2 linked regions of the Rhodopseudomonas palustris genome follow. The protein of the gene in region 1 binds, or shares a complex with, the protein of each later gene. Links are inferred from orthologs where the notes say so. Each region holds a gene or a part of one and is shown on either strand. Other genes may lie near its edges. The genes, in order: hfq and RPPS3_RS03845.

Region 1 (5,866 bases):
CCGCAGGATGTCGGCTCGATGGTGCCGACGATGCCGACCGGCAATAACGGCGAGCACATCATGGGTCTGCCGCTGCGCGAGGCCCGCGAGGCGTTCGAGCGTGATTATCTGATCGCGCAGATCAGCCGGTTCTCCGGCAACATCTCGCGCACCGCCGAATTCGTCGGCATGGAACGCTCGGCGTTGCACCGCAAGCTCAAGGCGCTCGGCGTCGGCTAAGTCGTCCTTCCATTCATATCTCAGACCTGGATTCAATCGATGTCGCGCATCGCCTATGTCAACGGCCGTTATCTCGACATGCGCGATGCGAGCGTGAACATCGAAGATCGCGGCTATCAGTTCGCCGACGGCGTCTATGAGGTCTGCGAAGTGCGCGGCGGCAAGCTGGTCGACATGCCGCGGCACCTGGCGCGGCTGCAGCGCTCGCTCGGCGAATTGCGGATCAAGGAGCCGATGCCGCTCGCGGCCTTGTCCGTCGTGATGCACCAAGTGGTGCGGCGCAACCGGGTGAATCACGGCATCGTCTATCTGCAGGTTACGCGCGGCGTGGCGCGGCGCGATCACGGCTTTCCAGCTGCGTCGGTGAAGCCCGCCGTGGTGGTGACGGCGCGCAGCCTCGATCCGGCGAAGGGGCAGGCCAACGCCGCTCACGGCATCAAGGTGATCACGCTGCCGGAGAATCGCTGGCCGCGGGTCGATATCAAGTCGACGGCGCTGCTACCGAACGTGCTGGCCAAGCAGGCGGCGCGCGAGACCGGTGCCTATGAGGCGTGGTACGTCGACCGCGACGGCTATGTCACCGAAGGCTCCTCCAGCAACGCCTGGATCGTCACCAAAGAGGGCCGGGTGGTGACCCGCTCGGCCGAGGCCGGCATACTCCCCGGCGTCACCCGTGCGGTGCTGATGGATGCGTTCGAAGCGCTGCAGGTTCGGTTCGAGGAGCGGCCGTTCACGCCGGCCGAGGCCGCCGGTGCCGCCGAGGCATTCGTGACCGCGTCCAGCCAGATCGTGATGCCGGTGGTGGCGATCGACGGGCAGCCGATTGGCAACGGCACGCCGGGCGCATTGGCCAAACGTCTAAGAGAGCAGTTTCACCGATTTGCGGTGTTTTCTTAAGCTTTGCGGCGCGGGGAGCATCCACTCGGGGTTTTAGTTGCTTGCTTAAAAGCCATGCCTACCCTCTAATCGGACGTCGGCTTCCGGAGGGGGATCTCGGAGGAGTCGGCAACCGGGGTGGAGCTCCGATAGAGAGACGCGCACCGGCAAGAAAAGACAAAACCAATTGCGGGATAAAAAATGGCGGCAGACCGCGCACAAAACCTTCAAGACACTTTCCTCAACCACGTACGCAAGACAAAGACTCCCCTGACGATCTTTCTGGTCAACGGGGTGAAGTTGCAGGGTATTGTCACCTGGTTCGATAATTTTTGCCTTTTGTTGCGGCGCGACGGTCATTCGCAGCTCGTCTACAAACACGCGATCTCGACGATCATGCCGGGGGCGCCGATCCAGCTGTTCGAAAGCGGCGAGGACTCGCCAGCTTGAGGCGGGCCTGATTGGAACCCCGCAGCATTGACGAGGGCGCCGATCGTCCGCGATCGGGGCAGGGCGGAGAGACTGGACGAGTCATCGTCGTCGGTCCGTATTTGCGCACGCGCCGGGGTGATCCTGACGCGGCGGATACGGCCGTCCGCGACAACGACGCGCGGCTCGATGAAGCCGCGGGTCTTGCGCGCGCCATCGACCTCGACGTCGTCGAGGCGGTGCTCACGCCGATCAGCCAGATTCGTCCCGCGACCTATCTCGGCAAGGGCAAGGTCGAAGAGATCGTCGGGCTGATTGCCGCGCACGAAGCCGACCTCGTGGTGATGGATTGCGCGCTGTCGCCGATCCAGCAGCGCAACCTGGAGAAAGCCTGGAACGCCAAGGTGCTCGATCGCACCGGCCTGATCCTGGAAATCTTTGGGCGCCGCGCCAAGACCCGCGAAGGCACCCTCCAGGTCGAGCTGGCGCATCTCAACTATCAGCGCTCGCGCCTAGTGCGCTCGTGGACCCACCTCGAGCGCCAGCGCGGCGGCTTCGGCTTCATGGGCGGCCCTGGCGAAACCCAGATCGAGGCCGACCGCCGGTTGATCGGCGAGCGCATCACCAAACTCGAGTCCGAGCTGAAGAAGGTGCAGGCGACACGGCGGCTGCATCGCGCCGGTCGGCAGCGCGTGCCGTATCGCGTGGTCGCGCTGGTCGGCTACACCAACGCCGGCAAGTCGACGCTGTTCAACCGGCTGACGCGGGCCGACGTGCAGGCGGCCGACATGCTGTTCGCAACGCTCGACCCGACGCTCCGCGCGATCCAATTGCCGCACGGCGGCAAGGCGATGCTGTCCGACACCGTCGGCTTCATCTCCAATCTGCCGACCCAGCTCGTCGCCGCATTCCGCGCGACGCTGGAAGAGGTGCTGGAAGCCGATCTGATCCTGCATGTCCGCGACATCAGCCACGAGGATGCCGAAGCGCAGCAGCACGACGTCGACAACGTGCTGCGCCAGCTCGGCGTCGATGCGGCCAGCGGCCGGATTGTCGAAGTCTGGAATAAGATCGACCGCTTCGAGCCCGAGCAGCGGGACGAATTGAAGAACATCGCGGCGCGCCGGCCTGAGGATCATCCGTGCCTTCTGGTGTCGGCGGTGAGCGGCGAGGGCGTCGATGACCTTCTGCTGGCGATCGAGCAGCGCCTGGCGGCCACCCGCACCGTGCTCGATCTGTCGATCGATGCGGCGGACGGGGCCGGCGTGAGCTGGCTCCATCGCAACACTGAGGTGCTGGCGAAGGATCTGGTCGACGGCCGATACGCCATGACGGTGCGGGTCGAGGACAACAAGCGCGACGTCGTGGTCGACCGTTTCGGCGCGGTGCCGCGGCCGGATTGAGGGCGCGAATCGGCGCTTTGCGGAAGCGCCGATCGCGGCAATTTCGGCGCCTTTCACGAAGGCTTTTCGCGACCGTCGAAAACGCCCCGTAAGTCTTTGGAAAAACGAGCGGAAAAACCTTCGAAAACCGCGTCCGAAAGGGTGGTTCACAACACCCCGATACGCTATACGAATCCGATCAGATTCTGACCGGAATTCACCCTTGTCCGACAAAGACGACGAGAAGCCCGGGGAGCCGCTGGCGCCCTCGGATATTCGCCCCGTATCCATTCTCGACGAGATGAAGCGCAGCTATCTCGATTACGCGATGAGCGTGATCGTGGCGCGAGCGCTACCGGATGCGCGCGACGGGTTGAAGCCGGTGCATCGCCGTATCCTCTTCGGCATGTACGAGAACGGCTTCGAGTGGAACAAGCCGTATCGCAAGTCGGCACGCACCGTCGGCGACGTCATCGGTAAGTATCACCCGCACGGCGACCAGTCAGTGTACGACGCGCTGGTCCGCATGGCGCAGAACTTCTCGATGCGCGTGCCTCTGATCGATGGTCAGGGCAATTTCGGTTCGGTCGACGGCGATATGCCGGCGGCGATGCGGTACACCGAATCCCGCCTGACCAAGATCGCGCAGACGCTGCTCGATGATATCGACAAGGACACCGTCGACTTCCAGCCGAACTACGACAATTCGGAACGGGAGCCGCAGGTTCTTCCTGCCAAGTTCCCGAACCTGTTGGTCAACGGCGCCGGCGGCATCGCGGTCGGCATGGCCACCAACATCCCGCCGCACAATCTCGGCGAGGTGATCGACGCCTGTATCGCGCTGATCGACGATCCGGCGCTGTCGATCGACGATCTCAACAAGATCGTGCCGGGTCCGGACTTCCCGACCGGCGGCATCATTCTCGGCCGCGCCGGCATCCGCGCCGCCTATCAGACCGGCCGTGGCTCGATCGTGATGCGTGGCAAGGTCGAGATCGAGACCGTCCGCAAGGACCGTGAAGCGATCATCGTCACCGAGATTCCGTATCAGGTGAACAAGGCCACGATGGTCGAGCGCATCGCCGAGCTGGTGCGCGAGAAGAAGATCGAAGGCATCGGCGATCTGCGCGACGAATCCGACCGCGACGGTTTCCGCGTGGTGATCGAGTTGCGCCGCGACGCCGTACCTGAGGTCGTGCTCAACCAGCTCTACAAGTTCACGCCGCTGCAGACCAATTTCGGCGCCAACATGGTGGCGCTGGAAGGCGGCCGGCCGCAGTTGATGAACCTGAAGGATCTGCTGACGGTCTTCGTCGCATTCCGCGAACAGGTCGTCACCCGCCGCACCAAATTCCTGCTCAACAAGGCGCGCGATCGCGCCCACATCTTGGTCGGCCTCGCGATCGCGGTGGCGAATATCGACGAGATCATTCGCGTGATCCGTAATTCGCCTGATCCGAACACGGCGCGCGAGACCCTGATGTCGCGCGACTGGCCGGCCGCCGATGTCGCGGCGATGATCACGCTGATCGACGATCCGCGCCACAAGCTCAACGAGGACGGCACCGCCAGGCTGTCGTTCGAGCAGGCCAAGGCGATCCTCGATCTGCGGCTGCAGCGCCTCACCGCGCTGGGACGCGAAGAGATTTCCGAAGAGCTCGACAAGCTCGCGGTCGAAATCGCCGACTATCTGGAAATCCTGCGCTCGCGGGCGCGGGTGCAGACGATCGTCAAGACCGAGCTCGGCGAGGTCAAGGCCGAGTTCGCAACGCCGCGGCGGACTGAGATTGTCGAGCAGGAAGGCGAGGTCGAAGACGAAGACCTGATCCAGCGCGAGGACATGGTGGTGACCGTGTCGCACGCCGGCTACGTCAAGCGGGTGCCGCTGTCGACCTATCGGGCGCAGCGCCGCGGCGGCAAGGGCCGCTCCGGCATGGCCACCCGCGAGGAGGATTTCGTCTCGCGGCTGTTCGTCGCCTCGACGCACACGCCGGTGCTGTTCTTCTCGTCGCGCGGTCAGGTCTACAAGGAAAAGGTCTGGCGGTTGCCGCTGGCGCCGCCGAACGGCCGTGGCAAGGCGCTGATCAACATCCTGCCGCTGGAGCAGGGCGAGCGCATCACCACGATCATGCCGCTGCCGGAGGACGAAGCCTCGTGGAGCGAGCTCGACGTGATGTTCGCCACCACCGGGGGCAACGTCCGCCGCAACAAGCTGTCCGACTTCGTCGACGTCCGCCGCTCCGGCATCATCGCGATGAAGCTCGACGAGGGCGAGGCGATCGTCGACGTCCAGATCTGCACCGAGCGCGACGACGTGCTGCTGACCGCCGCCGGCGGCCAGTGCATCCGCTTCCCGGTGCCGGACGTGCGCGTGTTCAGCGGCCGCACCTCGATGGGCGTGCGCGGCATCGCGCTGTCGTCCGGCGACAAGGTGATCTCGCTCAGCATCCTGCGTCACTTCGAGGCGACGCCGGCCGAACGCTCGACCTATCTGAAGCAGTCCGGCGCGATCCGCCGTGCCGCGACCGGTGAGGAGAACGAGCCGATCGAGACGCCGGAAGTTGAAGCCGAGGAGGGCGATACGTCCGCGGCGCTGTCGCAGGAGCGCTATGCCGAAATGTCGGCGTCCGAGCAGTTCGTGCTGACGATCTCGGAGAACGGCTACGGCAAGCGGACCTCGTCGTTCGAGTACCGCACCACCGGGCGTGGCGGCAAAGGCATCGTGGCGATGTCGGTGAACAGCCGCAACGGCAAGCTGATAGCGTCGTTCCCGGTCGAAGACTCCGACCAGATCATGCTGGTCACCGACAACGGTCAGCTGATCCGCTGCCCGGTCGAAGGCATTCGCGTCGCCGGCCGCTCGACGCAGGGCGTGATCGTGTTCGACACCGCGGATGACGAGAAGGTCGTCTCGGTCGAGCGCATTCCGGAGACCGACGACGGCGAAAACGGCAACGGCG
Region 2 (16,842 bases), 2.1 Mb from region 1 along the record:
TGGAAGATTGGGAAGTCACGCTGCGGCTCGCCGAGGCGGTCGGCTACAAGATGAATTACACCCATCCGTCCGAGATTATGGACGAGATCGCCGCGCTGACGCCGACCTTCACGGGTGTGTCCTACGACCGGCTGGAAGAACTCGGCTCGATCCAGTGGCCGTGCAACGAACGCGCGCCGGAAGGCACGCCGGTGATGCACATCGATCATTTTGTGCGCGGCAAGGGCAAGTTCGTCATCACCGAATACGTCGCGACCGACGAGCGCACCGGGCCAAGATTCCCGCTGCTGCTCACCACCGGCCGCATCTTGTCGCAGTACAATGTCGGCGCGCAGACCCGGCGGACCGCCAACACGGTGTGGCACGACGAGGACCGGCTGGAAATCCATCCGCACGACGCCGAGCAACGCGGGGTGCGCGACGGCGACTGGGTGCGGCTCGCCAGCCGTGCCGGCGAGACTACGCTGCGCGCGCTGATCACCGACCGCGTCGCGCCGGGCGTCGTCTATACGACGTTCCATCACCCCGACACCCAGGCCAACGTCGTCACCACCGAGTACTCGGACTGGGCCACCAACTGCCCGGAATACAAGGTGACGGCCGTGCAGGTCGCGCCGTCGAACGGCCCGTCGGAATGGCAGCGCTCCTATGAGCAGCAGGCGACGGCCGCGCGGCGGATCGCGGTGCCGGCGGAGGCGGCGGAGTGATGGCGCGGCCGACCGTCCACACCGGCAAGACCAAGGTCTGGCGTCACGGCCGGATGCAGCCCGGCACGCGCGCGATCCCCGACGAGACCCCGGTCGCGATCAGCTACAACGGCTCCTCCCAGGCGGTGATGATGGCAACGCCGGCCGATCTGGAAGACTTCGCGATCGGATTCAGCCTGAGCGAAGGCGTGATCGGGCAGGCGGCCGAGATCGACAGCCTGGAGATCGTGCCGCACGACGACGGCGTCGAACTGCGGATGTGGCTCGCGGGCGATGTCGCCGAACGTCTGCAGCAGCGCCGCCGGCATATCGCGGGGCCGACCGGTTGCGGGCTGTGCGGAGTGGACTCGATTGCCGAGGCGGTCCGTCCGGTTGCGACCGTCGGTGCCGGCCGCAGTTTCTCGCCGCAGCAGATCATCGCCGCGATCGAGGCCCTGCCGCCGCTGCAGAAGCTCAACGTTGAAACCCGCGCGGTACACGCCGCTGCTTACTTCACGCCGGAGCACGGCATTGTTCATGTGCGTGAGGACGTCGGTCGCCACAATGCGCTCGACAAGCTCGCCGGCGCGCTCGCCCGAGATCGCATCGATGCAGCGAACGGCCTCGTGCTGCTGACCAGCCGGGTCTCGGTCGAGATGGTGCAGAAGACCGCCGCGATCGGCGCCGCCGTGCTGGTCGCCGTGTCGGCGCCGACCGCACTTGCGGTGCGAATGGCCGAGGCTGCCGGCATTACGCTCGCTGCAATTGCGCGTGCCGATGGCTTTGAGCTGTTCAGCCATCCGCAGCGCATCACCGACATCGATCACAAGGGAGCTGCCGATGTCGCCTGACCGGCTGGTGTATATGGCCAATCAGATCGGCGCGTTCTTCCGCAGCCAGGGGCCTGACAGGGCCGTGCCGGGTATCACCGAGCATTTGAAGAAGTTCTGGGAGCCGCGGATGCGGCGGGCGATCATCGCGCATCTCGAGGCCGGGGGTGATGGACTCGCGCCCGAGGTGCGGGCCGCAGTGGAGGCGTTGAAAGGGGCAACTTAGCAAGGGCGCATGCGACGACGGTCAGTCCGAAAACGGACGGCCGCAACAGGGGAAGGAAACGACATGACCATATTGGATGGGGCCGGACGGCTGTCCGGCGCAAGGCCGGGTATTTTTGATCGCGAACGGATTATCGCTACCGCCGGTTTCAATCGTTGGCTGGTGCCGCCGGCGGCACTTTGTATCCACCTCTGCATCGGCATGGCGTATGGCTTCAGCGTGTTCTGGCTACCGCTGTCGCGCGCGGTCGGGCTATCGGCGCCGAAGGTCTGCGCCGACATGACCATCGTGCAGGAGCTGTTCACCACCACCTGCGACTGGCGCGTCGCCTCGATGGGGTGGATGTACACGCTGTTCTTCGTGCTGCTCGGCGCCTCGGCCGCGGTGTGGGGCGGGTGGCTGGAACGGGTCGGTCCGCGCAAGGCCGGCTTCGTCGCTGCGGTGTGCTGGGCCGGCGGCTTGGTGCTCGGCGCGCTCGGCATCTATCTGCATCAGCTCTGGCTGCTGTGGCTCGGCTCCGGCGTGATCGGCGGCATCGGTCTCGGCCTCGGCTACATCTCGCCGGTGTCGACGCTGGTGAAGTGGTTCCCGGATCGCCGCGGCATGGCCACCGGCATGGCGATCATGGGCTTCGGCGGCGGCGCGATGATCGGCGCCCCGCTGGCCAACATGTTGATGAATTATTTCAAGACCCCGACCGATGTCGGCGTGTGGCAGACCTTCCTGGCGATGGGGCTGATCTACTTCGTGTTCATGACCATCGGGGCGTTCTCCTATCGCCTGGCGCCGCCGAACTGGCGGCCGGACGGCTGGACCCCGCCGGAAAAGAACAACGCCTACATCACCGCGCATCAGGTGCACCTCAAGGACGCGCACAAGACCAAGCAGTTCTGGCTGATCTGGGCGGTGCTGTGTCTCAACGTGTCGGCGGGCATTGGCGTCATCGGTATGGCGTCGCCGATGCTGCAGGAAATCTTCGGCGGCAAGCTGATCGGTCTGCCGGACCTGTCGTTCAATCAGCTGTCGGCCGAGCAGAAGACCGTGATCGCCGGCATCGCCGCCGGCTTCGCCGGTCTGCTGTCGCTGTTCAACATCGCTGGCCGGTTCTTCTGGGCGTCGCTGTCCGATCACATCGGCCGCAAGAACACCTATTATGTGTTCTTTCTCCTCGGCATCGTTCTCTACGCGCTGGCGCCGACGCTCGCCGCGATGGGCAGCAAGGCGCTGTTCGTGCTCGCCTTCGGCATCATCCTGTCGATGTATGGCGGCGGCTTCGCCACCGTGCCGGCGTATCTGGCCGATATCTTCGGCACTCAGTTCGTCGGCGCCATCCACGGCCGGCTGCTGACCGCCTGGGCGACCGCCGGCATCATCGGCCCGGTGGTGGTCAATTACATTCGCGAAGCGCAGATCGCCACCGGCGTGCCGCGCGCGCAGGTGTATGACTTCACGATGTATATCCTCGCCGGCATGCTGGTGCTCGGCCTGATCTGCAACGCGATGGTCAAGCCGCTCGCCGACAAGTGGTTCATGAAGCCCGAGGAGGTTGCCGCGCTACAGGCCAAGGGTGCAGCCGCCAATGTCGGCGGCGGCTCCTACGGCATCGGCAAGGGTGGGCTCGATGCCCGTGCCGCGGCGTTCTGGCTGTTCGTCGGCGTTCCGCTCGCCTGGGGCGTTTGGATCACGCTGCAGAACGCGATGAAGATCTTCTGATCCTGGCCAAAGCCGCGGGACGGCGGTTCGCCGCCGTCCCGCTTTTGATTTGATCGTTTGGTTTGAGCTACGCGCTTCATTGCACTGCATCGATTGCGGCGCAGCGAATGTTCATCGCGATTCACTCGCAATCGTTCTTCTCTCCCGAAACGGATGTGATAGCGTCTCGCCACCGGCGTCTTCCGCCGGCGACGATCCGACGCGAACCGTTCCAACTAATAAGAATCAAAGCGGCCGGAATGGCCGCCGAGGGAGTGAACGAGATGACATCGGTCTTCACACGATCCGCTGTTGCCTGCGCCATTGCATTGGCGGCGGCCGCGGCGATATCGCAGGCTGGCGCGCAGGGGCTGAAGAAATACGAATCCGGCAGCAAGGAATTCTGGACCAACCCGCCGCCCGATTGGTTCCTCGGCGACGAGACCGAAGCGCAGAAGGGCCTCGCGCCGCCGGCCGGTCCGCCGACTGGGTCGTCCGACGCCGAACTCGCAGCGATGATGAAGAAGATCAAACTGCCCCCGGGCTTCAAGATCGAGGTCTATGCCTCGGGCGTGCTCGCCGCGCGGCAGATGGCGTGGGGCGACAACGGCACGCTGTTCGTCGGCTCGTTCGGACTCGGCAACGTCTATGCGATCACCGACAAGGACGGCAAGAAGCAGGTCAAGACCATCCTCAAGGGCCTGAAGATGCCGACCGGCCTCGCCTATCGCGATGGCGCTTTGTACGTCATCGATATCGACAAGCTGATCCGCTACGACAATGCCGAAGCCAACCTGGATAATCTTGGCTCCGGCAAGGTCGTCTATGACGACATGCCATCCTACGTGGCGCACGGCTGGAAGTATCTCGCCGCCGACAAGGACGGCTGGTTCTACGTGCCGTTCGGTCCGCCCTTCAACATCGGCATCCCGCCGACCTCGGTGTCGCAGATCCGCCGCGTTGATCCCAAGACCGGCAATGCCGAGATCGTCGCGCTCGGCGTGCGCAACTCCGTCGGCGGCGACGTCGATCCGCGCACCGGAAAATACTGGTTCACCGAGAATGCGCGCGACTGGATCAGCGACGACATGCCGAGCGACAAGCTCAACATGATCGCCAAACTCGGCGAGCATTTCGGCTATCCGTATTGCCATCAGGGCGACATGCCGGATCCGAAATTCGCGATGGGGCATCAGTGTTCGGAGTTCACCCCGCCGGTCCTCAATCTCGGCGCCCACGTCGCTCCGCTCGGCATGAAGTTCTACACCGGCGACCAGTTTCCGGCCGACTTCAAGAACGCGATTCTGATCGCCGAACACGGCTCCTGGAATCGGCACAAATATCAGGGTGGCCGGATCGTCAAGGTGACAGCCGATCCCGACGGCAAGAACGCCAAGCAGGAGGTGTTTGCCGACGGCTGGATCGAAGGCGATCAGGGCTATCTCGGCCGCCCGGCCGATATCGTTCTGGCCAAGGACGGTTCGATCCTGGTGGCCGACGACTGGGCCGGCGCGATCTATCGCATCAGCTACAGCAAATGAGCTCGAGCTGAGCGCACTCTCCCCACGTCGTCATTCCGGGGCGCCGCGCAGCGGCGAACCCGGAATCCATGCTCCCCGTGCCGTTTGTGAGGCCCGACCACCGCCCTCGTGATTCACCCCCGATCGCAGTGGTTATGGATTGCGGGCCTTCGCCCCGGCCGGCTGCGCCGACCGCGACGAATCCCGGAATGACGAACTCCAACCACAAGCTCTGAGCCAACAGAGGCCCCTTGCATGACTCGCCTGCTTCCTGCGCTGTCGTTCTGTTTTGGTCTGCTTGCCTCCCCTCTCGTCGCCGGCGACATCGAGGCCGGCAAGGCCAAGGCTGGTGTGTGCACCATCTGCCACGGCGAGAACGGCATCTCCAAGATGGAGTACACCCCGTCGCTGGCCGGACAGCCCGATCTCTACATTCAATGGCAGCTGGTATTCTTCCGCGCCGGCACCCGCGAGAACGCCAATATGCGCTCGGTGGTCGAGGATCTCAGTAACGAGGACATCCGCAATCTCGGGGCGTATTTCGCCTCACTGCCGCCGATGAAGAATCTGAAGCCGGATGAAAAGCCCGAGCTGTCGCGCAAGGGCGCCGAGGCCGCGGTGGGGCGGCGCTGCGCATCCTGCCACACCGACAGCTTCGCCGGCACCAAGGCGACCGCTCGGCTCGCCGGTCAGCGCGAAGAATATCTGATCAAGGCGCTGAACGAATTCAAATCCGGCCAGCGCTCCGGCGGCGCGATGGCGGCGATGGCCGACGTCGCTTATCAGCTCAGCGAAGAAGAGATCTACGCGCTGGCGCATTATCTGGCGCATTTGAATTAGGGTGTTTCGTCGATCGTTCACTACGATTGGGAGGCTGCCAAGCACCGCCTTGTCACCGTCGTTGGGAGGCCGAGTACGCGCCAAAATGGTCATTCCGGGGCGCGCGTGAAACGCGCGAACCCGGAATCTCGATTTAGCGGATCACCCCTCGATAACCTCTGGATTCCGGGTTCGCTCACTGGCGTGAGCGCTCCGGAATGACGGGGGTGGGCGTTGACCTGCGAGCTTGATGACAGGGCAGGGCTGTCGACCTGTCTGCATCACTCGTTTCATCCCAGGAACCAATCCGCATTCACGCCGTAGTCCAGCGGCGGACGACTCTCTCGCACAGTTGGATCGACACGGCAGCGATGGCTTCGATCGCCGCGAGAGCCGCGCCGCCATCACTCTGTCCTTCTGCGCGAGGTTCCATGGCCGACAAGCATCCCGAACTGAAATCCGCCAAGCTGGCCGACGCATCGATCCATCGCGGGCCTGGCGGTGAGACCCATCAGGTTGCCAGCGGCGATATGCCGGCGCTCACCAGTCGGCAGGGCATTCCGATCAGCGACAATCAGAACAGCCTGAAGATCGGCCGGCGCGGGCCGACGCTGATGGAAGACTTTCTATTCCGCGAGAAAATCTTCCACTTCGACCACGAGCGTATCCCCGAGCGCGTCGTGCATGCGCGAGGTTTCGGCGCCCACGGCTTCTTTGAGACCTATGAGTCGCTGTCGGACATCACCGCTGCCGACATCTTCCAGCGCGCCGGCGAGCGAACGCCGGCTTTCGTGCGGTTCTCGACCGTCGCCGGCAACAAGGGCTCATCGGATCTGGCGCGTGACGTCCGCGGCTTCGCCGTCAAGCTCTACACGCGCGAAGGCAACTGGGACATCGTCGGCAACAACATCCCGGTGTTCTTTATCCAGGACGCGATCAAGTTTCCCGATCTGGTGCACGCCGCCAAGCAGGAGCCGGACCGCGGCTTCCCGCAGGCGCAAACCGCGCATGACAATTTCTGGGACTTCATCTCGCTGATGCCGGAATCGATCAACATGGCGCTGTGGATCATGTCCGACCGGACGATCCCGCGCTCGTTCCGGTTCATGGAAGGATTCGGGGTCCACACCTTTCGGCTGATCAATGCCGAGGGCAAATCGACCTACGTCAAGTTTCACTGGAAACCGAAGCTCGGGATGCAGTCGGTGGTGTGGAACGAGGCGGTGAAGATCAACGGCGCAGACCCGGACTTCCACCGTCGCGATCTGTGGGGTGCGATCCAGGCCGGCGACTATCCGGAATGGGAGCTTGGCCTGCAGCTGTTCGACGACGCCTTCGCGGACGAATTCGAGTTCGACATTCTCGACGCCACCAAGATCATTCCGGAAGAGCGCGTGCCGATCCGCCGCGTCGGCCGGCTGGTGCTCGATCGCACCGTCGATAATTTTTTCGCCGAGACCGAGCAGGTCGCGTTCCACACCGCCAACATCGTGCCGGGCGTCGACTTCACCAACGATCCGCTGCTGCAGGGCCGCAACTTCTCCTATCTCGACACCCAGCTGAAACGGCTCGGCACCACCAATTTCACCGACCTGCCGATCAACGCCCCGAAGTGTCCGTTCCACAGCTTCACGCAGGACGGCCACATGGCGTTCAACAACCCGCGCGGCCGTGTCAACTACGAGCCGAACAGCTGGGGGACCGGACCGCGCGAGACGCCGAAGGGTTTCCGCAGCTTTCCGGCCGAGGAAACCGGCGAGCGGCGCCGCGCCCGCGGTGAACTGTTCGCCGATCACTACAGTCAGGCGCGGCAGTTCTACGTCAGCCAGAGCGAGATCGAGCAGACGCACATCAAGGACGCGTTCGTGTTCGAACTCAGCAAGGTCGAGACGCCGGCGATCCGCGCCCGCGTGGTGTCGCATCTCGTCAATGTCGACAAGACGCTCGCCCAGATGGTCGCCGACGGTCTCGGCATCAAGCTGCCGGCGGCTGCCGAGCCAGCCCGCAAGCCGATCACGGATTTGCCGCCGTCGCCGGCGCTCAGCATCGTCAAGAATGCGCCGGGCAGCTTCAAGGGCCGCAAGCTCGGCATTCTGGTCAGCGACGGCGCCGACGCCAAGCTGCTGGCGGCGCTGGAGGCCGCCGCCACGCAGCAAGGCGCGATGGTCGAACTGATCGCCCCGAAGGTCGGCGGCTTCACCGCGTCCGATGGTAAGCCGCGGCCGGCGAAGCAGAAGGTCAATGGTGGTCCGTCGGTGCTGTACGATGCGGTCGCGGTACTGCTCTCGCCAGACGGCGCCCTGCAACTGCAACAAGAAGCGACCGCGCGCGACTTCGTCGCCGACGCCTTCGCCCACGCCAAGTTTATTGCGGTCACCAAGGATGCGGCGGCGCTTCTGGAGAAGGCCGGCGTCGAACCCGACGGCGGCGTGATGAGTCTCGGCGGACCGAAGGACGCCGAGCGTTTCCTGGAGCTTTGCTCGCAATTGCGGTTCTGGGAGCGCGAGCCGAAGGTTCACGCGGTGTAACTAAGCTTTCTATTCTGCGACATTGATGGCGCGCGGCGGAGTCAGCTTCGCCGCGCGTCGCATTCCATTTGCCGGAATACAACAAACACTCGCCGCCGCCGCGGGCTTGTTCTACACACGGAGCCATGAGTGAGCTTCGAACACCGGGCGCGTCAGGCGCGACCCTCGGGACGACAGAGGCGGCGACAGCGGCGGTCGCCGCACGCATCGCGCGTTGGCGGGCGCTAGCCGCAGATCGATCCGGCACCGATCCGTTCATACCGATGGCCGAGGCCGCTCTGTTCGAGATCGGCCTTCCCGGCAGCGATGCGGCGCTCGACAGCTACGGGGCGATCGCACAGGCCGAACGGGCGATTGCGGCGTCGACCGGCGAACTCGGTCTCGCCACGGCGTTTGCCGGGCGCCAACTGATCGCGCGGTTCTTTATCGCCGGCTTCGCCGACGCGGCGCAGCGCGGCGAGCTGGTGCCGCGGATCGCTTCGGGGCGCGGCTGGGCCGCGGTGGCGATCTCGGAGCCCGGTGCCGGTGCGCATCCGAAGCATCTCCAGACGACCGCCGAACAGCGGGCCGACGGCTACGTCATCAACGGCCGCAAGGCGTGGATCACCAACGGTCCGGTCGCCGATTTGTTTCTGGTGCTGGCGATCACCGGCGTCGAGCAGGGCCGCAAGCGCTACGGCCTGTTTCTGTTGCCGCGCGGCACCGAAGGATTGACGCTGACCCCGATGCCGTCGCTCGACGTGCTGAAGCCGGCCTCGCATTGCGAACTGAGCTTTGAGAACTGCGTCGTGCCGGCCTCGGCGCGGATCGGCACGATGCCGGATGCCTATCCGGCGATGGCGCTGCCGTTCCGCGATCTCGAAGATACGGTCGCCACCGCGACCACTGTCGGCTTCCTCGATTGGCTGCTGCACACGGTCGCGGCGCGGATCGCGAACAGCGAAGAGAACGCACTGACGCTCGGCCGCCTCGCTGGACTGCTGTCGCTGGCACAAGCGGGAAGCGCCGCCGCGGTGCAGGCGCTGGACAGCGGCGAGCCACCGATTGGCGCGCGCGTCATCGGCGTCCGTAGCCTGGCGCGTATGCTCGTCGAAGAGCTGCGCGCGCTGCTTCCGCCGGATCGGATCGACGATCAACTCACCCGATCGCTGGCGGCGTTCGACGTGCTGGCTAATGTGGCGCGCGAGCCGCGCAAGCAGCGGCAGATCGCCCTCGGCCAATCTCTCTGGAGCAATCAATAGCTATGACTGCGAATCTGCCGATGCAATCCATCGAGGCCGTCACCGCAGGTTTGGCATCGGTCGGCTATATCGCCAGCCGCCAGATCGCCACTGCGGTGTATCTGGCCGAGAAGATCGAGAAGCCAATCCTGGTTGAAGGCCCCGCCGGCGTCGGCAAGACCGAACTGGCCAAAGCGCTGGCGAGCTGGCGCGGCCTACAAATGATCCGGATGCAGTGCTACGAGGGGCTCGACGAGGCCAAGGCGCTGTACGAGTGGAAATACGCCAAGCAGCTGCTCTACACCCAGATCCTCAAGGACAAGCTCGGCGAAGTGCTAGGCGGCGCGCAGACACTGACCGATGCGCTCGGTCGGCTGCACGATTTTGGCGACGTATTTTTCTCCAAGGAATTCGTCGAGCCGCGACCTCTGCTCAAGGCGCTGGAGCAGCCGCAGGGCTGCGTGCTGCTGGTCGACGAGATCGACAAGTCGGACGCCGAGTTCGAGTCGCTGCTGCTCGAAATCCTGTCCGACTACCAGGTGACGATCCCCGAGCTTGGCACCATCAGCGCGACGGTGAAGCCGCTGGTGCTGCTGACCTCGAACGGCGAGCGCGACCTGTCGGATGCGCTGAAGCGGCGCTGCCTGCATCTGCACATCGGCTTCCCCGAACAGAAGCTGGAGGAGCGCATCGTCGAGAGCCGCGTGCCCGGCGCCGGCGAGACGCTGCGCAAGCAGATGGTCGGCTTCATCAACCAGATCCGTGCGCTCGATCTGAAGAAGCTGCCGTCGGTCAGCGAGACGATCGACTGGGCGCGGGTGCTGGTGCTGCTGCAGGCGAGCGAGCTCGACCACCAGACCGTGAAGGACACGCTCAACGTGCTGTTGAAGTACGAAGCCGACATCGAAACCGCGTTGCCGCAGGTCTCCGGCTTCGTCGCCAAGGCCGGGCGCGAGGGCGTGTTCGGCTGATGCGCGAGGAGCTGCACCGCTTCTTCCGGGCGGCGCGCGGCGCCGGCGTGCGCGTGTCGCCGGCCGAGAGTATCGACGCGATGCGGGCGGTGTCGGAGGTCGGCTTTGCCGATCGCGGCCTGTTGCGCGACACCCTGCTGGTGACGCTGGCCAAGACCCAGGACGAGAAGCAGGCGCTGGCGCAATGCTTCGATCTGTTCTTCAGCCGGCCCGAGCCGAAGACCAATGCGGACGCCGCGGAAGGGGCCGATCAGCAGTCCGAAAGTGGGGCATCACCGTCGCAGCTGAGCGGCAACAGCGCGCCAGGGCAGGGCGGCGGTGAAGACTCGGCGCCGCCGGAGCTCGGCGAGCTCGCACAGATGCTGCTGGCGCAGGATCGCAGCGCAGTTGCCGCCGCGCTCGCCGGCGCGGCGAACGAAGCATCGCTCTCCAACATCCGGTTCTTTACCCAGCGCGGCCTGTTTCAGAGCCGGATGATGGAAGCGCTCGGCGTCGGCCAGTTGCGCGACGATCTCGACCGGCTCAAGGCCGATGATTCGGCGCAGGCGGAACGGCTCACGGCGGCGCTCGACGGCCTGCGTGACAGCGTGCGCGAAATGGTGGCGCAAGCGCTGCTGCTGTACGGCCGCGAGGAGGCCGAAAACCTGCGCCACGAGGTGCTGCGCAATGCGCCGATGATGCGGCTGGAGCGACGCCAGGTCGAGCAGATGAAGGAGCTGATCCGCGCCATCGCGCGGCGGCTTCGCGAGCGCTACAGCAAGCCGCGCAAGCGGCAGCGCCGCGGCCATCTCGACGTCCGCCGCACCATCCGCCGCAACGCCGCCTGGGGTAACATTCCGTTCCTCACCGCCTGGAAGCGGCGGCATCGCGACCGGCCGCAGATCGTGGCGCTGTGCGACGTCTCCGGCTCGGTGGCGCAGGTGTCGGATTTTTTCCTGCTGCTGATCCATAGCCTGCACGAGGTGGTCGACGATGTCCGATCCTTCGCCTTCTCCGGCCACCTGATCGAGGTCAGCGACATTCTCGACAAGCAGGAGCCGGAAGCTGCGATGCGCGAGATCATGTCCAAGGTCGGCTTCGGCTCGTCCGATTACGGCGCCTCGCTGGCGGATTTCGAAAAGCGCTGGCTGCGCGCAGTGACGCCGAAGACCACGGTGATCGTGCTCGGCGACGCCCGCAGCAACAATCTCGATCCGCGCACCGACATTCTGCGCACGATCTCGGAGCGCGCCAAGCGCGTGGTCTGGCTCAATCCCGAAGGCCGGATGGGCTGGGGCTGGGGCGATTCGGAAATGTTCCGCTACGCGCCGTTCTGCAACGTGGTCCGGCAATGCGCCACCGCCAAGCAGCTCGAACGCGCGGTCTCGGACATCGTGGCAGCTTATCAGTAGCCGCTGGACGGCGCCGGCCTGTCTTGCGCCGACCGGCTGCACACGTGGTTCAATTTCGCGATAGTTAGTTGCGGCGCACAAGATGCGGCGATTGACTTCCCGCCGGCCCGCGCTTTCACTTCCCTCGTCGAGACGGCCATCAAGAGCCGCCGACCTTCCGAGGGAGAAAACCGATGAGCTTCGCTTACTTCGACTGGATCGCCCATCACGCCGAGGTCCGCCCGGAGCGGATCGCGGTGGTCGATCTCGCCACCAGCCGCGCCATCAGCTACCGCGCAATGGACGAACGGGTCGACCGGCTGGCGGCGCATCTCGCAACGCTCGGCGTCGGCCGCGGCGATCGCGTCGCGGTGCTGGCGCTGAATGCGGTCGAGACGCTGGAGGTGCAGTTTGCCTGCTTCCGGCTCGGCGCGATCTTCGTGCCGCTCAACGTCCGCCTCACGGTGCACGAACTGTCCTATATCGTCGGCGATGCCGCGCCGCGGGTGCTGGCGCATGACGACGAGCTGGCACCGATGGCGGCGGAGTTGAAGGCTGCGTGCGGCGTGCCGCATCTGCTGGCGTTCGGTCCGGCCTATGAGACCGCTCTGGCGAGCTCGTCGCGTCTCGGTAACGCCGAGCCGGTAACGCTCGATGACGTTTCGACCATCATGTACACCTCCGGCACCACCGGAAAGCCGAAGGGTGCCATGATCACCCATGGGATGACCTTCATCAACGCGGTCAATCTCGGCATCCCGGCGTTCATTTCGCAGCGCACGGTGTTTCTCTGCGTGCTGCCGCTGTTCCACACCGGCGGGCTGAATTGCTACACCAATCCGGTGCTGCACGCCGGCGGCACCACCCTGCTGATGCGCGCATTCGATCCGGGCGCGGCGCTGTCGATTATCGGAGATCCGTCGGTCGGGCTGACGCATTTCTTCGGCGTGCCGTCGATCTATCAGTTCATGTGCCAGCATCCGGCGTTTGCGGCGACAGACTTGTCGCGGCTGCAGATCGCCGGCGTCGGCGGCGCACCGATGCCGGTGCCGCTGTTGAAGATCTGGCAGGAACGCGGCTGTGCCCTGGTCCAGGGCTACGGCATGACCGAGACCAGCCCGGCGGTGCTGATGCTCGATGCCGACGATGCCGCGCGCAAGGCCGGCTCGGCCGGCAAGCCGGTGCTGCACGCCGACCTGAAGATCGTCGGTCCTGATGGCGAGCCGGTGAAGCCGGGCGAGATGGGCGAACTCTGGGTGAAGGGCCCGAACATCACCCCCGGCTATTGGAATAGGCCGGACGCCAACCGCACCTCATTCACCGACGGCTGGCTGCACACCGGCGATGCCGCGCGCGTCGATGACGAAGGCTTCTACTACATCGTCGACCGCACCAAGGACATGTACATCTCGGGCGGCGAGAACGTGTATCCGGCCGAGGTCGAGGATGTGCTGTACCAGCTGCCGGAGATTGCCGAAGCGGCAGTGATCGGCGCGCCCGATCCACAATGGGGCGAAACCGGAGTCGCGGTGGTCGCGCTCAAACCCGGCCAAGAGCTGAGCGAGGCGAAACTGCTGGCGCATTGCCGCGAGCGGCTGGCGCGGTTCAAATGTCCGCAGCGCGTCAGTTTCGTCGAAGCATTGCCGCGCAACGCCACCGGCAAGGTGCATAAGCCGACGCTGCGCGAGCGCATCCTGGTTCGCGAGACCGCCGACGCGTGATCGCACTCCGCCGAAGCGGGCGCAGTTCATCGATCATGCGCCGGCGAGAGCGGTGCTGATCAGGTAAGCGCCTGCAATGACGCAAGCTCCAGCTCCGACTGAATCGGACCCGGAGCTTGCGACCGCTGTGCCGCTCGTCGTTGCGCAGCAGATGACGTGATCGGTGGCGCGTTACGCCTTGCCGGCGTAGAGGCGGCACCAGCCGTTCTCGCTGATCGGGCTTTCGACCGTGATGCATGAGCTCGGCGGCCGGAATTGGCGGCAAGTGCCGCAGCGCTTGGCACCGTTCGGCGACTCCTGATAGCCGGCATCCTTGTGAGAGGCCTTCTTGGTGACCTGGGCATTCGCCGCAGCCACGCCGGCGCCCAGCATCGCGGCGACGCCCGCGGCTCCGACGCCGGCCTTCAGCAGCTTGCGCCGCGACAGCGGCGGCTGGTCATTGCGTTTGTCGTTCATCGTCTGTCGTCCTCCCATCGTTGTTGACGTTGGTTGGTATCGGCCGGCGGCCACGTCTTTGCCGCCGGCCGCAAGCTCGCCGCGTTCGCATGCGAGCCGATCCTGTCGCGATGCGGCGCCGCATCGCGGCGCTGCCGCTCACCATTTGGCGTTGAGCGAGACCTGGAAGTACTGCGCGTCGTAGTTCGGATTGGTGGCGCCCATGTCGATCATCCGCGCCAGCGTGGTGTCGACCAGATACAAATAGGGCGACATCAGATCCTGCTGCCAATTGTCGACGCTGTTGCGCTCCCAGATGTAGCGCGCCTTGACGTAGACCTCACCGGTCCAGCCCAGCTTCGCCACGATCGACGGATCGATGGTGTGCTTCAGCGACGCATCGAGCCGTTGATAGTTGGTCGACACCGTTGGGAACGGCCGGTAGACAGTGCCGCCGGCATTCGCCAGCATCGCGTAGCCGTTATAGGGGCCGTAGTCCCAATCCTCGTGCGAGAACGAGATCGCATAGCCGAGCTTGAAATCGAGGACGCCGGGAATCAGCTCCAGCGTGCTGGCGATCAGGATGGTCTGCACCTTCTCGAGCGTGTTGCTGCCGAACGCATTGATCGGCGTGGCGTTGGGCAGGCCGGTGGCGGAGTTGGTCAGGGTGCCGCTGCCGACCTGGAAGCGATCATAGGTTTCGTACAGATACGACGCCTGGATCGAGGAGCCTGGCGTGAAGCTGTAGGTGACGTCGATGCCGGCGTTCCAGGTGTTGCTCTTCTTCAGGCCGAAGAACAGCGGATCGTCCGGGTAGTCCTCAAACCGCAGGCCGGCGGTCGGTGAAATCACGAAGTCCCGAAACACGCTGCCGGCCGGGCCGGAAATGTCGAGGAAGGCGTTGGCCTTGGTCTGGTTGCGGTTCGCCATATCGAACTTACGCATCAGCAAGTTGGTGCCGTTGTTGGCGGTGGCGCTGTAATAGGTGTCGCGCGCCATCGCCAGGCCGTCGTAATTGTCGTAGCGGCGTTCGGAATACTGGCCGCTGGTGCGCAGCGTCGCGATGTCGTGGACCTTGAAGTCCGCGGTCAGCTTGCCGATGAACTCGTTGGTGACGTTGGCGTCGCGGCGGGAGCGGTCCCACTGTTCCCAGCCGAACGTGCTGCCGAATGTGACCCACTTGGCAGGGCGCCACTGCATCTCGCCGCTGGCATTCTGCTTGGTGTAGGACATCGATAGCGACCGCCGCGGGATGCCGGCGGCGATGCCGGTGGCGGACGAATCCTCGACCACGTAATTCGGCATCAGCAGTTCCGGCGTCTGGTTGTCGTTGTCGTAGTAGCGATAGCGCGTGGTGGTGCGGAATTCCGGCGTCCACTGAGTCGTCGCGGTCGTGTTGTAAAGCGCGGTGTTGACCTCGCCATTGAGGCTTGAGGCTGGCAGCAGGAAGGTCGTGATGTTGGGATTCACGGTGAACGGCATGAAGGCTTCGTTCTGCCGCATCGTGGTGTATTGGAACGTGCTGTTCCAGCGCGTCTTGAACGGCAGATCGATGCCGGTGGTGACGCCGGTATTGTAGGCCTGATTGCTCGGCATCAGGCTGATCCGTGCCGCCGGCGAGAACACCCGCGGATTGGCGGGGTCGAAGAACGGATTCTGCACGGTGAACGAATTGAAGCTGTTGTCGTAGAGCGAAAATCCACCGCCGACCTGGACGTTGTAGTGACCGCCCCACGGCGTCGGACCGAAGTATTGGCCGCTGAGCTTGCCGATCTGGGTGGTGTCGTCGATCGGCCGCGGCGCCTGCATCTGCTGCAGCCCGGTGGCGGCGAGGCCGCCAATCGGAAAGCCCGCGATCTGCGTGCCTTCGCGGGTCTCGTGGGAGTAGCTGGCTTTGACGTCCCAGTTCGGGTCGGGGGTCCAGCGATAGGCTGCGCTGCCCTTGCGGCGATCGATGCCGACGTCGATCAGATTGGTCTTGCCGGCCAGCGCGTTGGTCACCGCGGCGCGCTGCGCGGCGGTGGTAGTAGTCGCAGGCGCCACGATCGACAAGCTGTTGCCGGGGATGGTGACCGGCGTGGTCAGCGTGGTGGTACCGACGCCGTTCCAGATGCTCAGCGCGCTGGTGTTGTAGAGATGCGGGATCTCGTCCCACCCCAGGGTGAGGTAGTGTTCGCCGGCTTTCGAGAAGTCGAAGACGTAGCGCTGGTTGTTGTTGCCGATGTTGTCGGCGCGGAGCTCGTTCCAGTAGGTGCCGTCCTTGGTCTGCAGCGTCATCCGCAGATATTCGGCGTAGAGTCCCGGCGCGATCCGGCCGTACTCTTCGAACTTCGAACGGTTGTTACGATCGCCGCCGCCGGCCGGATTGGTCGGCGATACCCAGGGCGTCGCCGATTTCGGCGGGCGCTGGATGAACGAGCGCCAGCCGGCTTCGAATTCGCCCGAATATGACCAGCCACCATGGGCCGCATCGAAATCGGGGATCGAGCGCGCCGGCTCCTCCTTGGCCGCCGTTTCGGCGGTCGCGCTCAACGGCATTGCGGTCACCACGGAGATTGCGGCGGACGTCAGCAGGAATTGCCTAAACGCCATTTCAAAGGCCCCCTTCGCGCGAGTCGTTCCATCACCCTTGGCGGCTTGTTGGTGTGGCGAGCGACGGCGGCCGCAGCCGTCGCTGTCCCCGGCCCCGAACTATCGATGCCAGCGCGATCCGGACGGCGCGTTGGAGCCGTGGATGTTGTTGTGACAATTCTGGCAGGCGTTCCCGACCGCCCAGCGCGCCGACGTCGGCAAACCTGGCTGGTTGTGCGGGTTGGTATGGCAC

What was found.
Region 2: the proteins of hfq (region 1) and RPPS3_RS03845 are in contact, whole or in part, in a crystal structure (PDB 3VU3), measured with the Escherichia coli proteins. The link is inferred for Rhodopseudomonas palustris from one-to-one orthologs.

Annotation. Positions count from the first base shown.
Region 1 is NZ_CP019966.1:2,912,766-2,918,631, forward strand. Bases 1-2,920 are described here. They hold hfq (RNA chaperone Hfq), read left to right. Parts: upstream 1-1,296; coding sequence 1,297-1,545; downstream 1,546-2,920. Other genes in these bases: RPPS3_RS13540 (sigma-54-dependent transcriptional regulator), read left to right, coding at 1-219; RPPS3_RS13545 (D-amino-acid transaminase), read left to right, coding at 259-1,116; hflX (GTPase HflX), read left to right, coding at 1,557-2,920. Outside these bases: more of hflX, read left to right, coding at 2,921-2,927; gyrA (DNA gyrase subunit A), read left to right, coding at 3,130-5,866. UniProt on the Escherichia coli protein: RNA chaperone that binds small regulatory RNA (sRNAs) and mRNAs to facilitate mRNA translational regulation in response to envelope stress, environmental stress and changes in metabolite concentrations.
Region 2 is NZ_CP019966.1:809,208-826,049, forward strand. Bases 5,754-8,752 are described here. They hold RPPS3_RS03845 (catalase), read left to right. Parts: upstream 5,754-6,204; coding sequence 6,205-8,301; downstream 8,302-8,752. Other genes in these bases: RPPS3_RS03840 (c-type cytochrome), read left to right, coding at 5,754-5,794; RPPS3_RS03850 (acyl-CoA dehydrogenase family protein), read left to right, coding at 8,565-8,752. Also shown: fdhF (formate dehydrogenase subunit alpha), read left to right, coding at 1-707; formate dehydrogenase accessory sulfurtransferase FdhD, read left to right, coding at 707-1,537; RPPS3_RS03825 (formate dehydrogenase subunit delta), read left to right, coding at 1,527-1,742; RPPS3_RS03830 (OFA family MFS transporter), read left to right, coding at 1,806-3,455; RPPS3_RS03835 (PQQ-dependent sugar dehydrogenase), read left to right, coding at 3,719-4,975; more of RPPS3_RS03840, read left to right, coding at 5,210-5,753; more of RPPS3_RS03850, read left to right, coding at 8,753-9,542; RPPS3_RS03855 (AAA family ATPase), read left to right, coding at 9,545-10,492; RPPS3_RS03860 (vWA domain-containing protein), read left to right, coding at 10,492-11,883; RPPS3_RS03865 (acyl-CoA synthetase), read left to right, coding at 12,057-13,583; RPPS3_RS03870 (high potential iron sulfur protein), read right to left, coding at 13,755-14,039; RPPS3_RS03875 (MtrB/PioB family decaheme-associated outer membrane protein), read right to left, coding at 14,178-16,610; RPPS3_RS03880 (DmsE family decaheme c-type cytochrome), read right to left, coding at 16,710-16,842.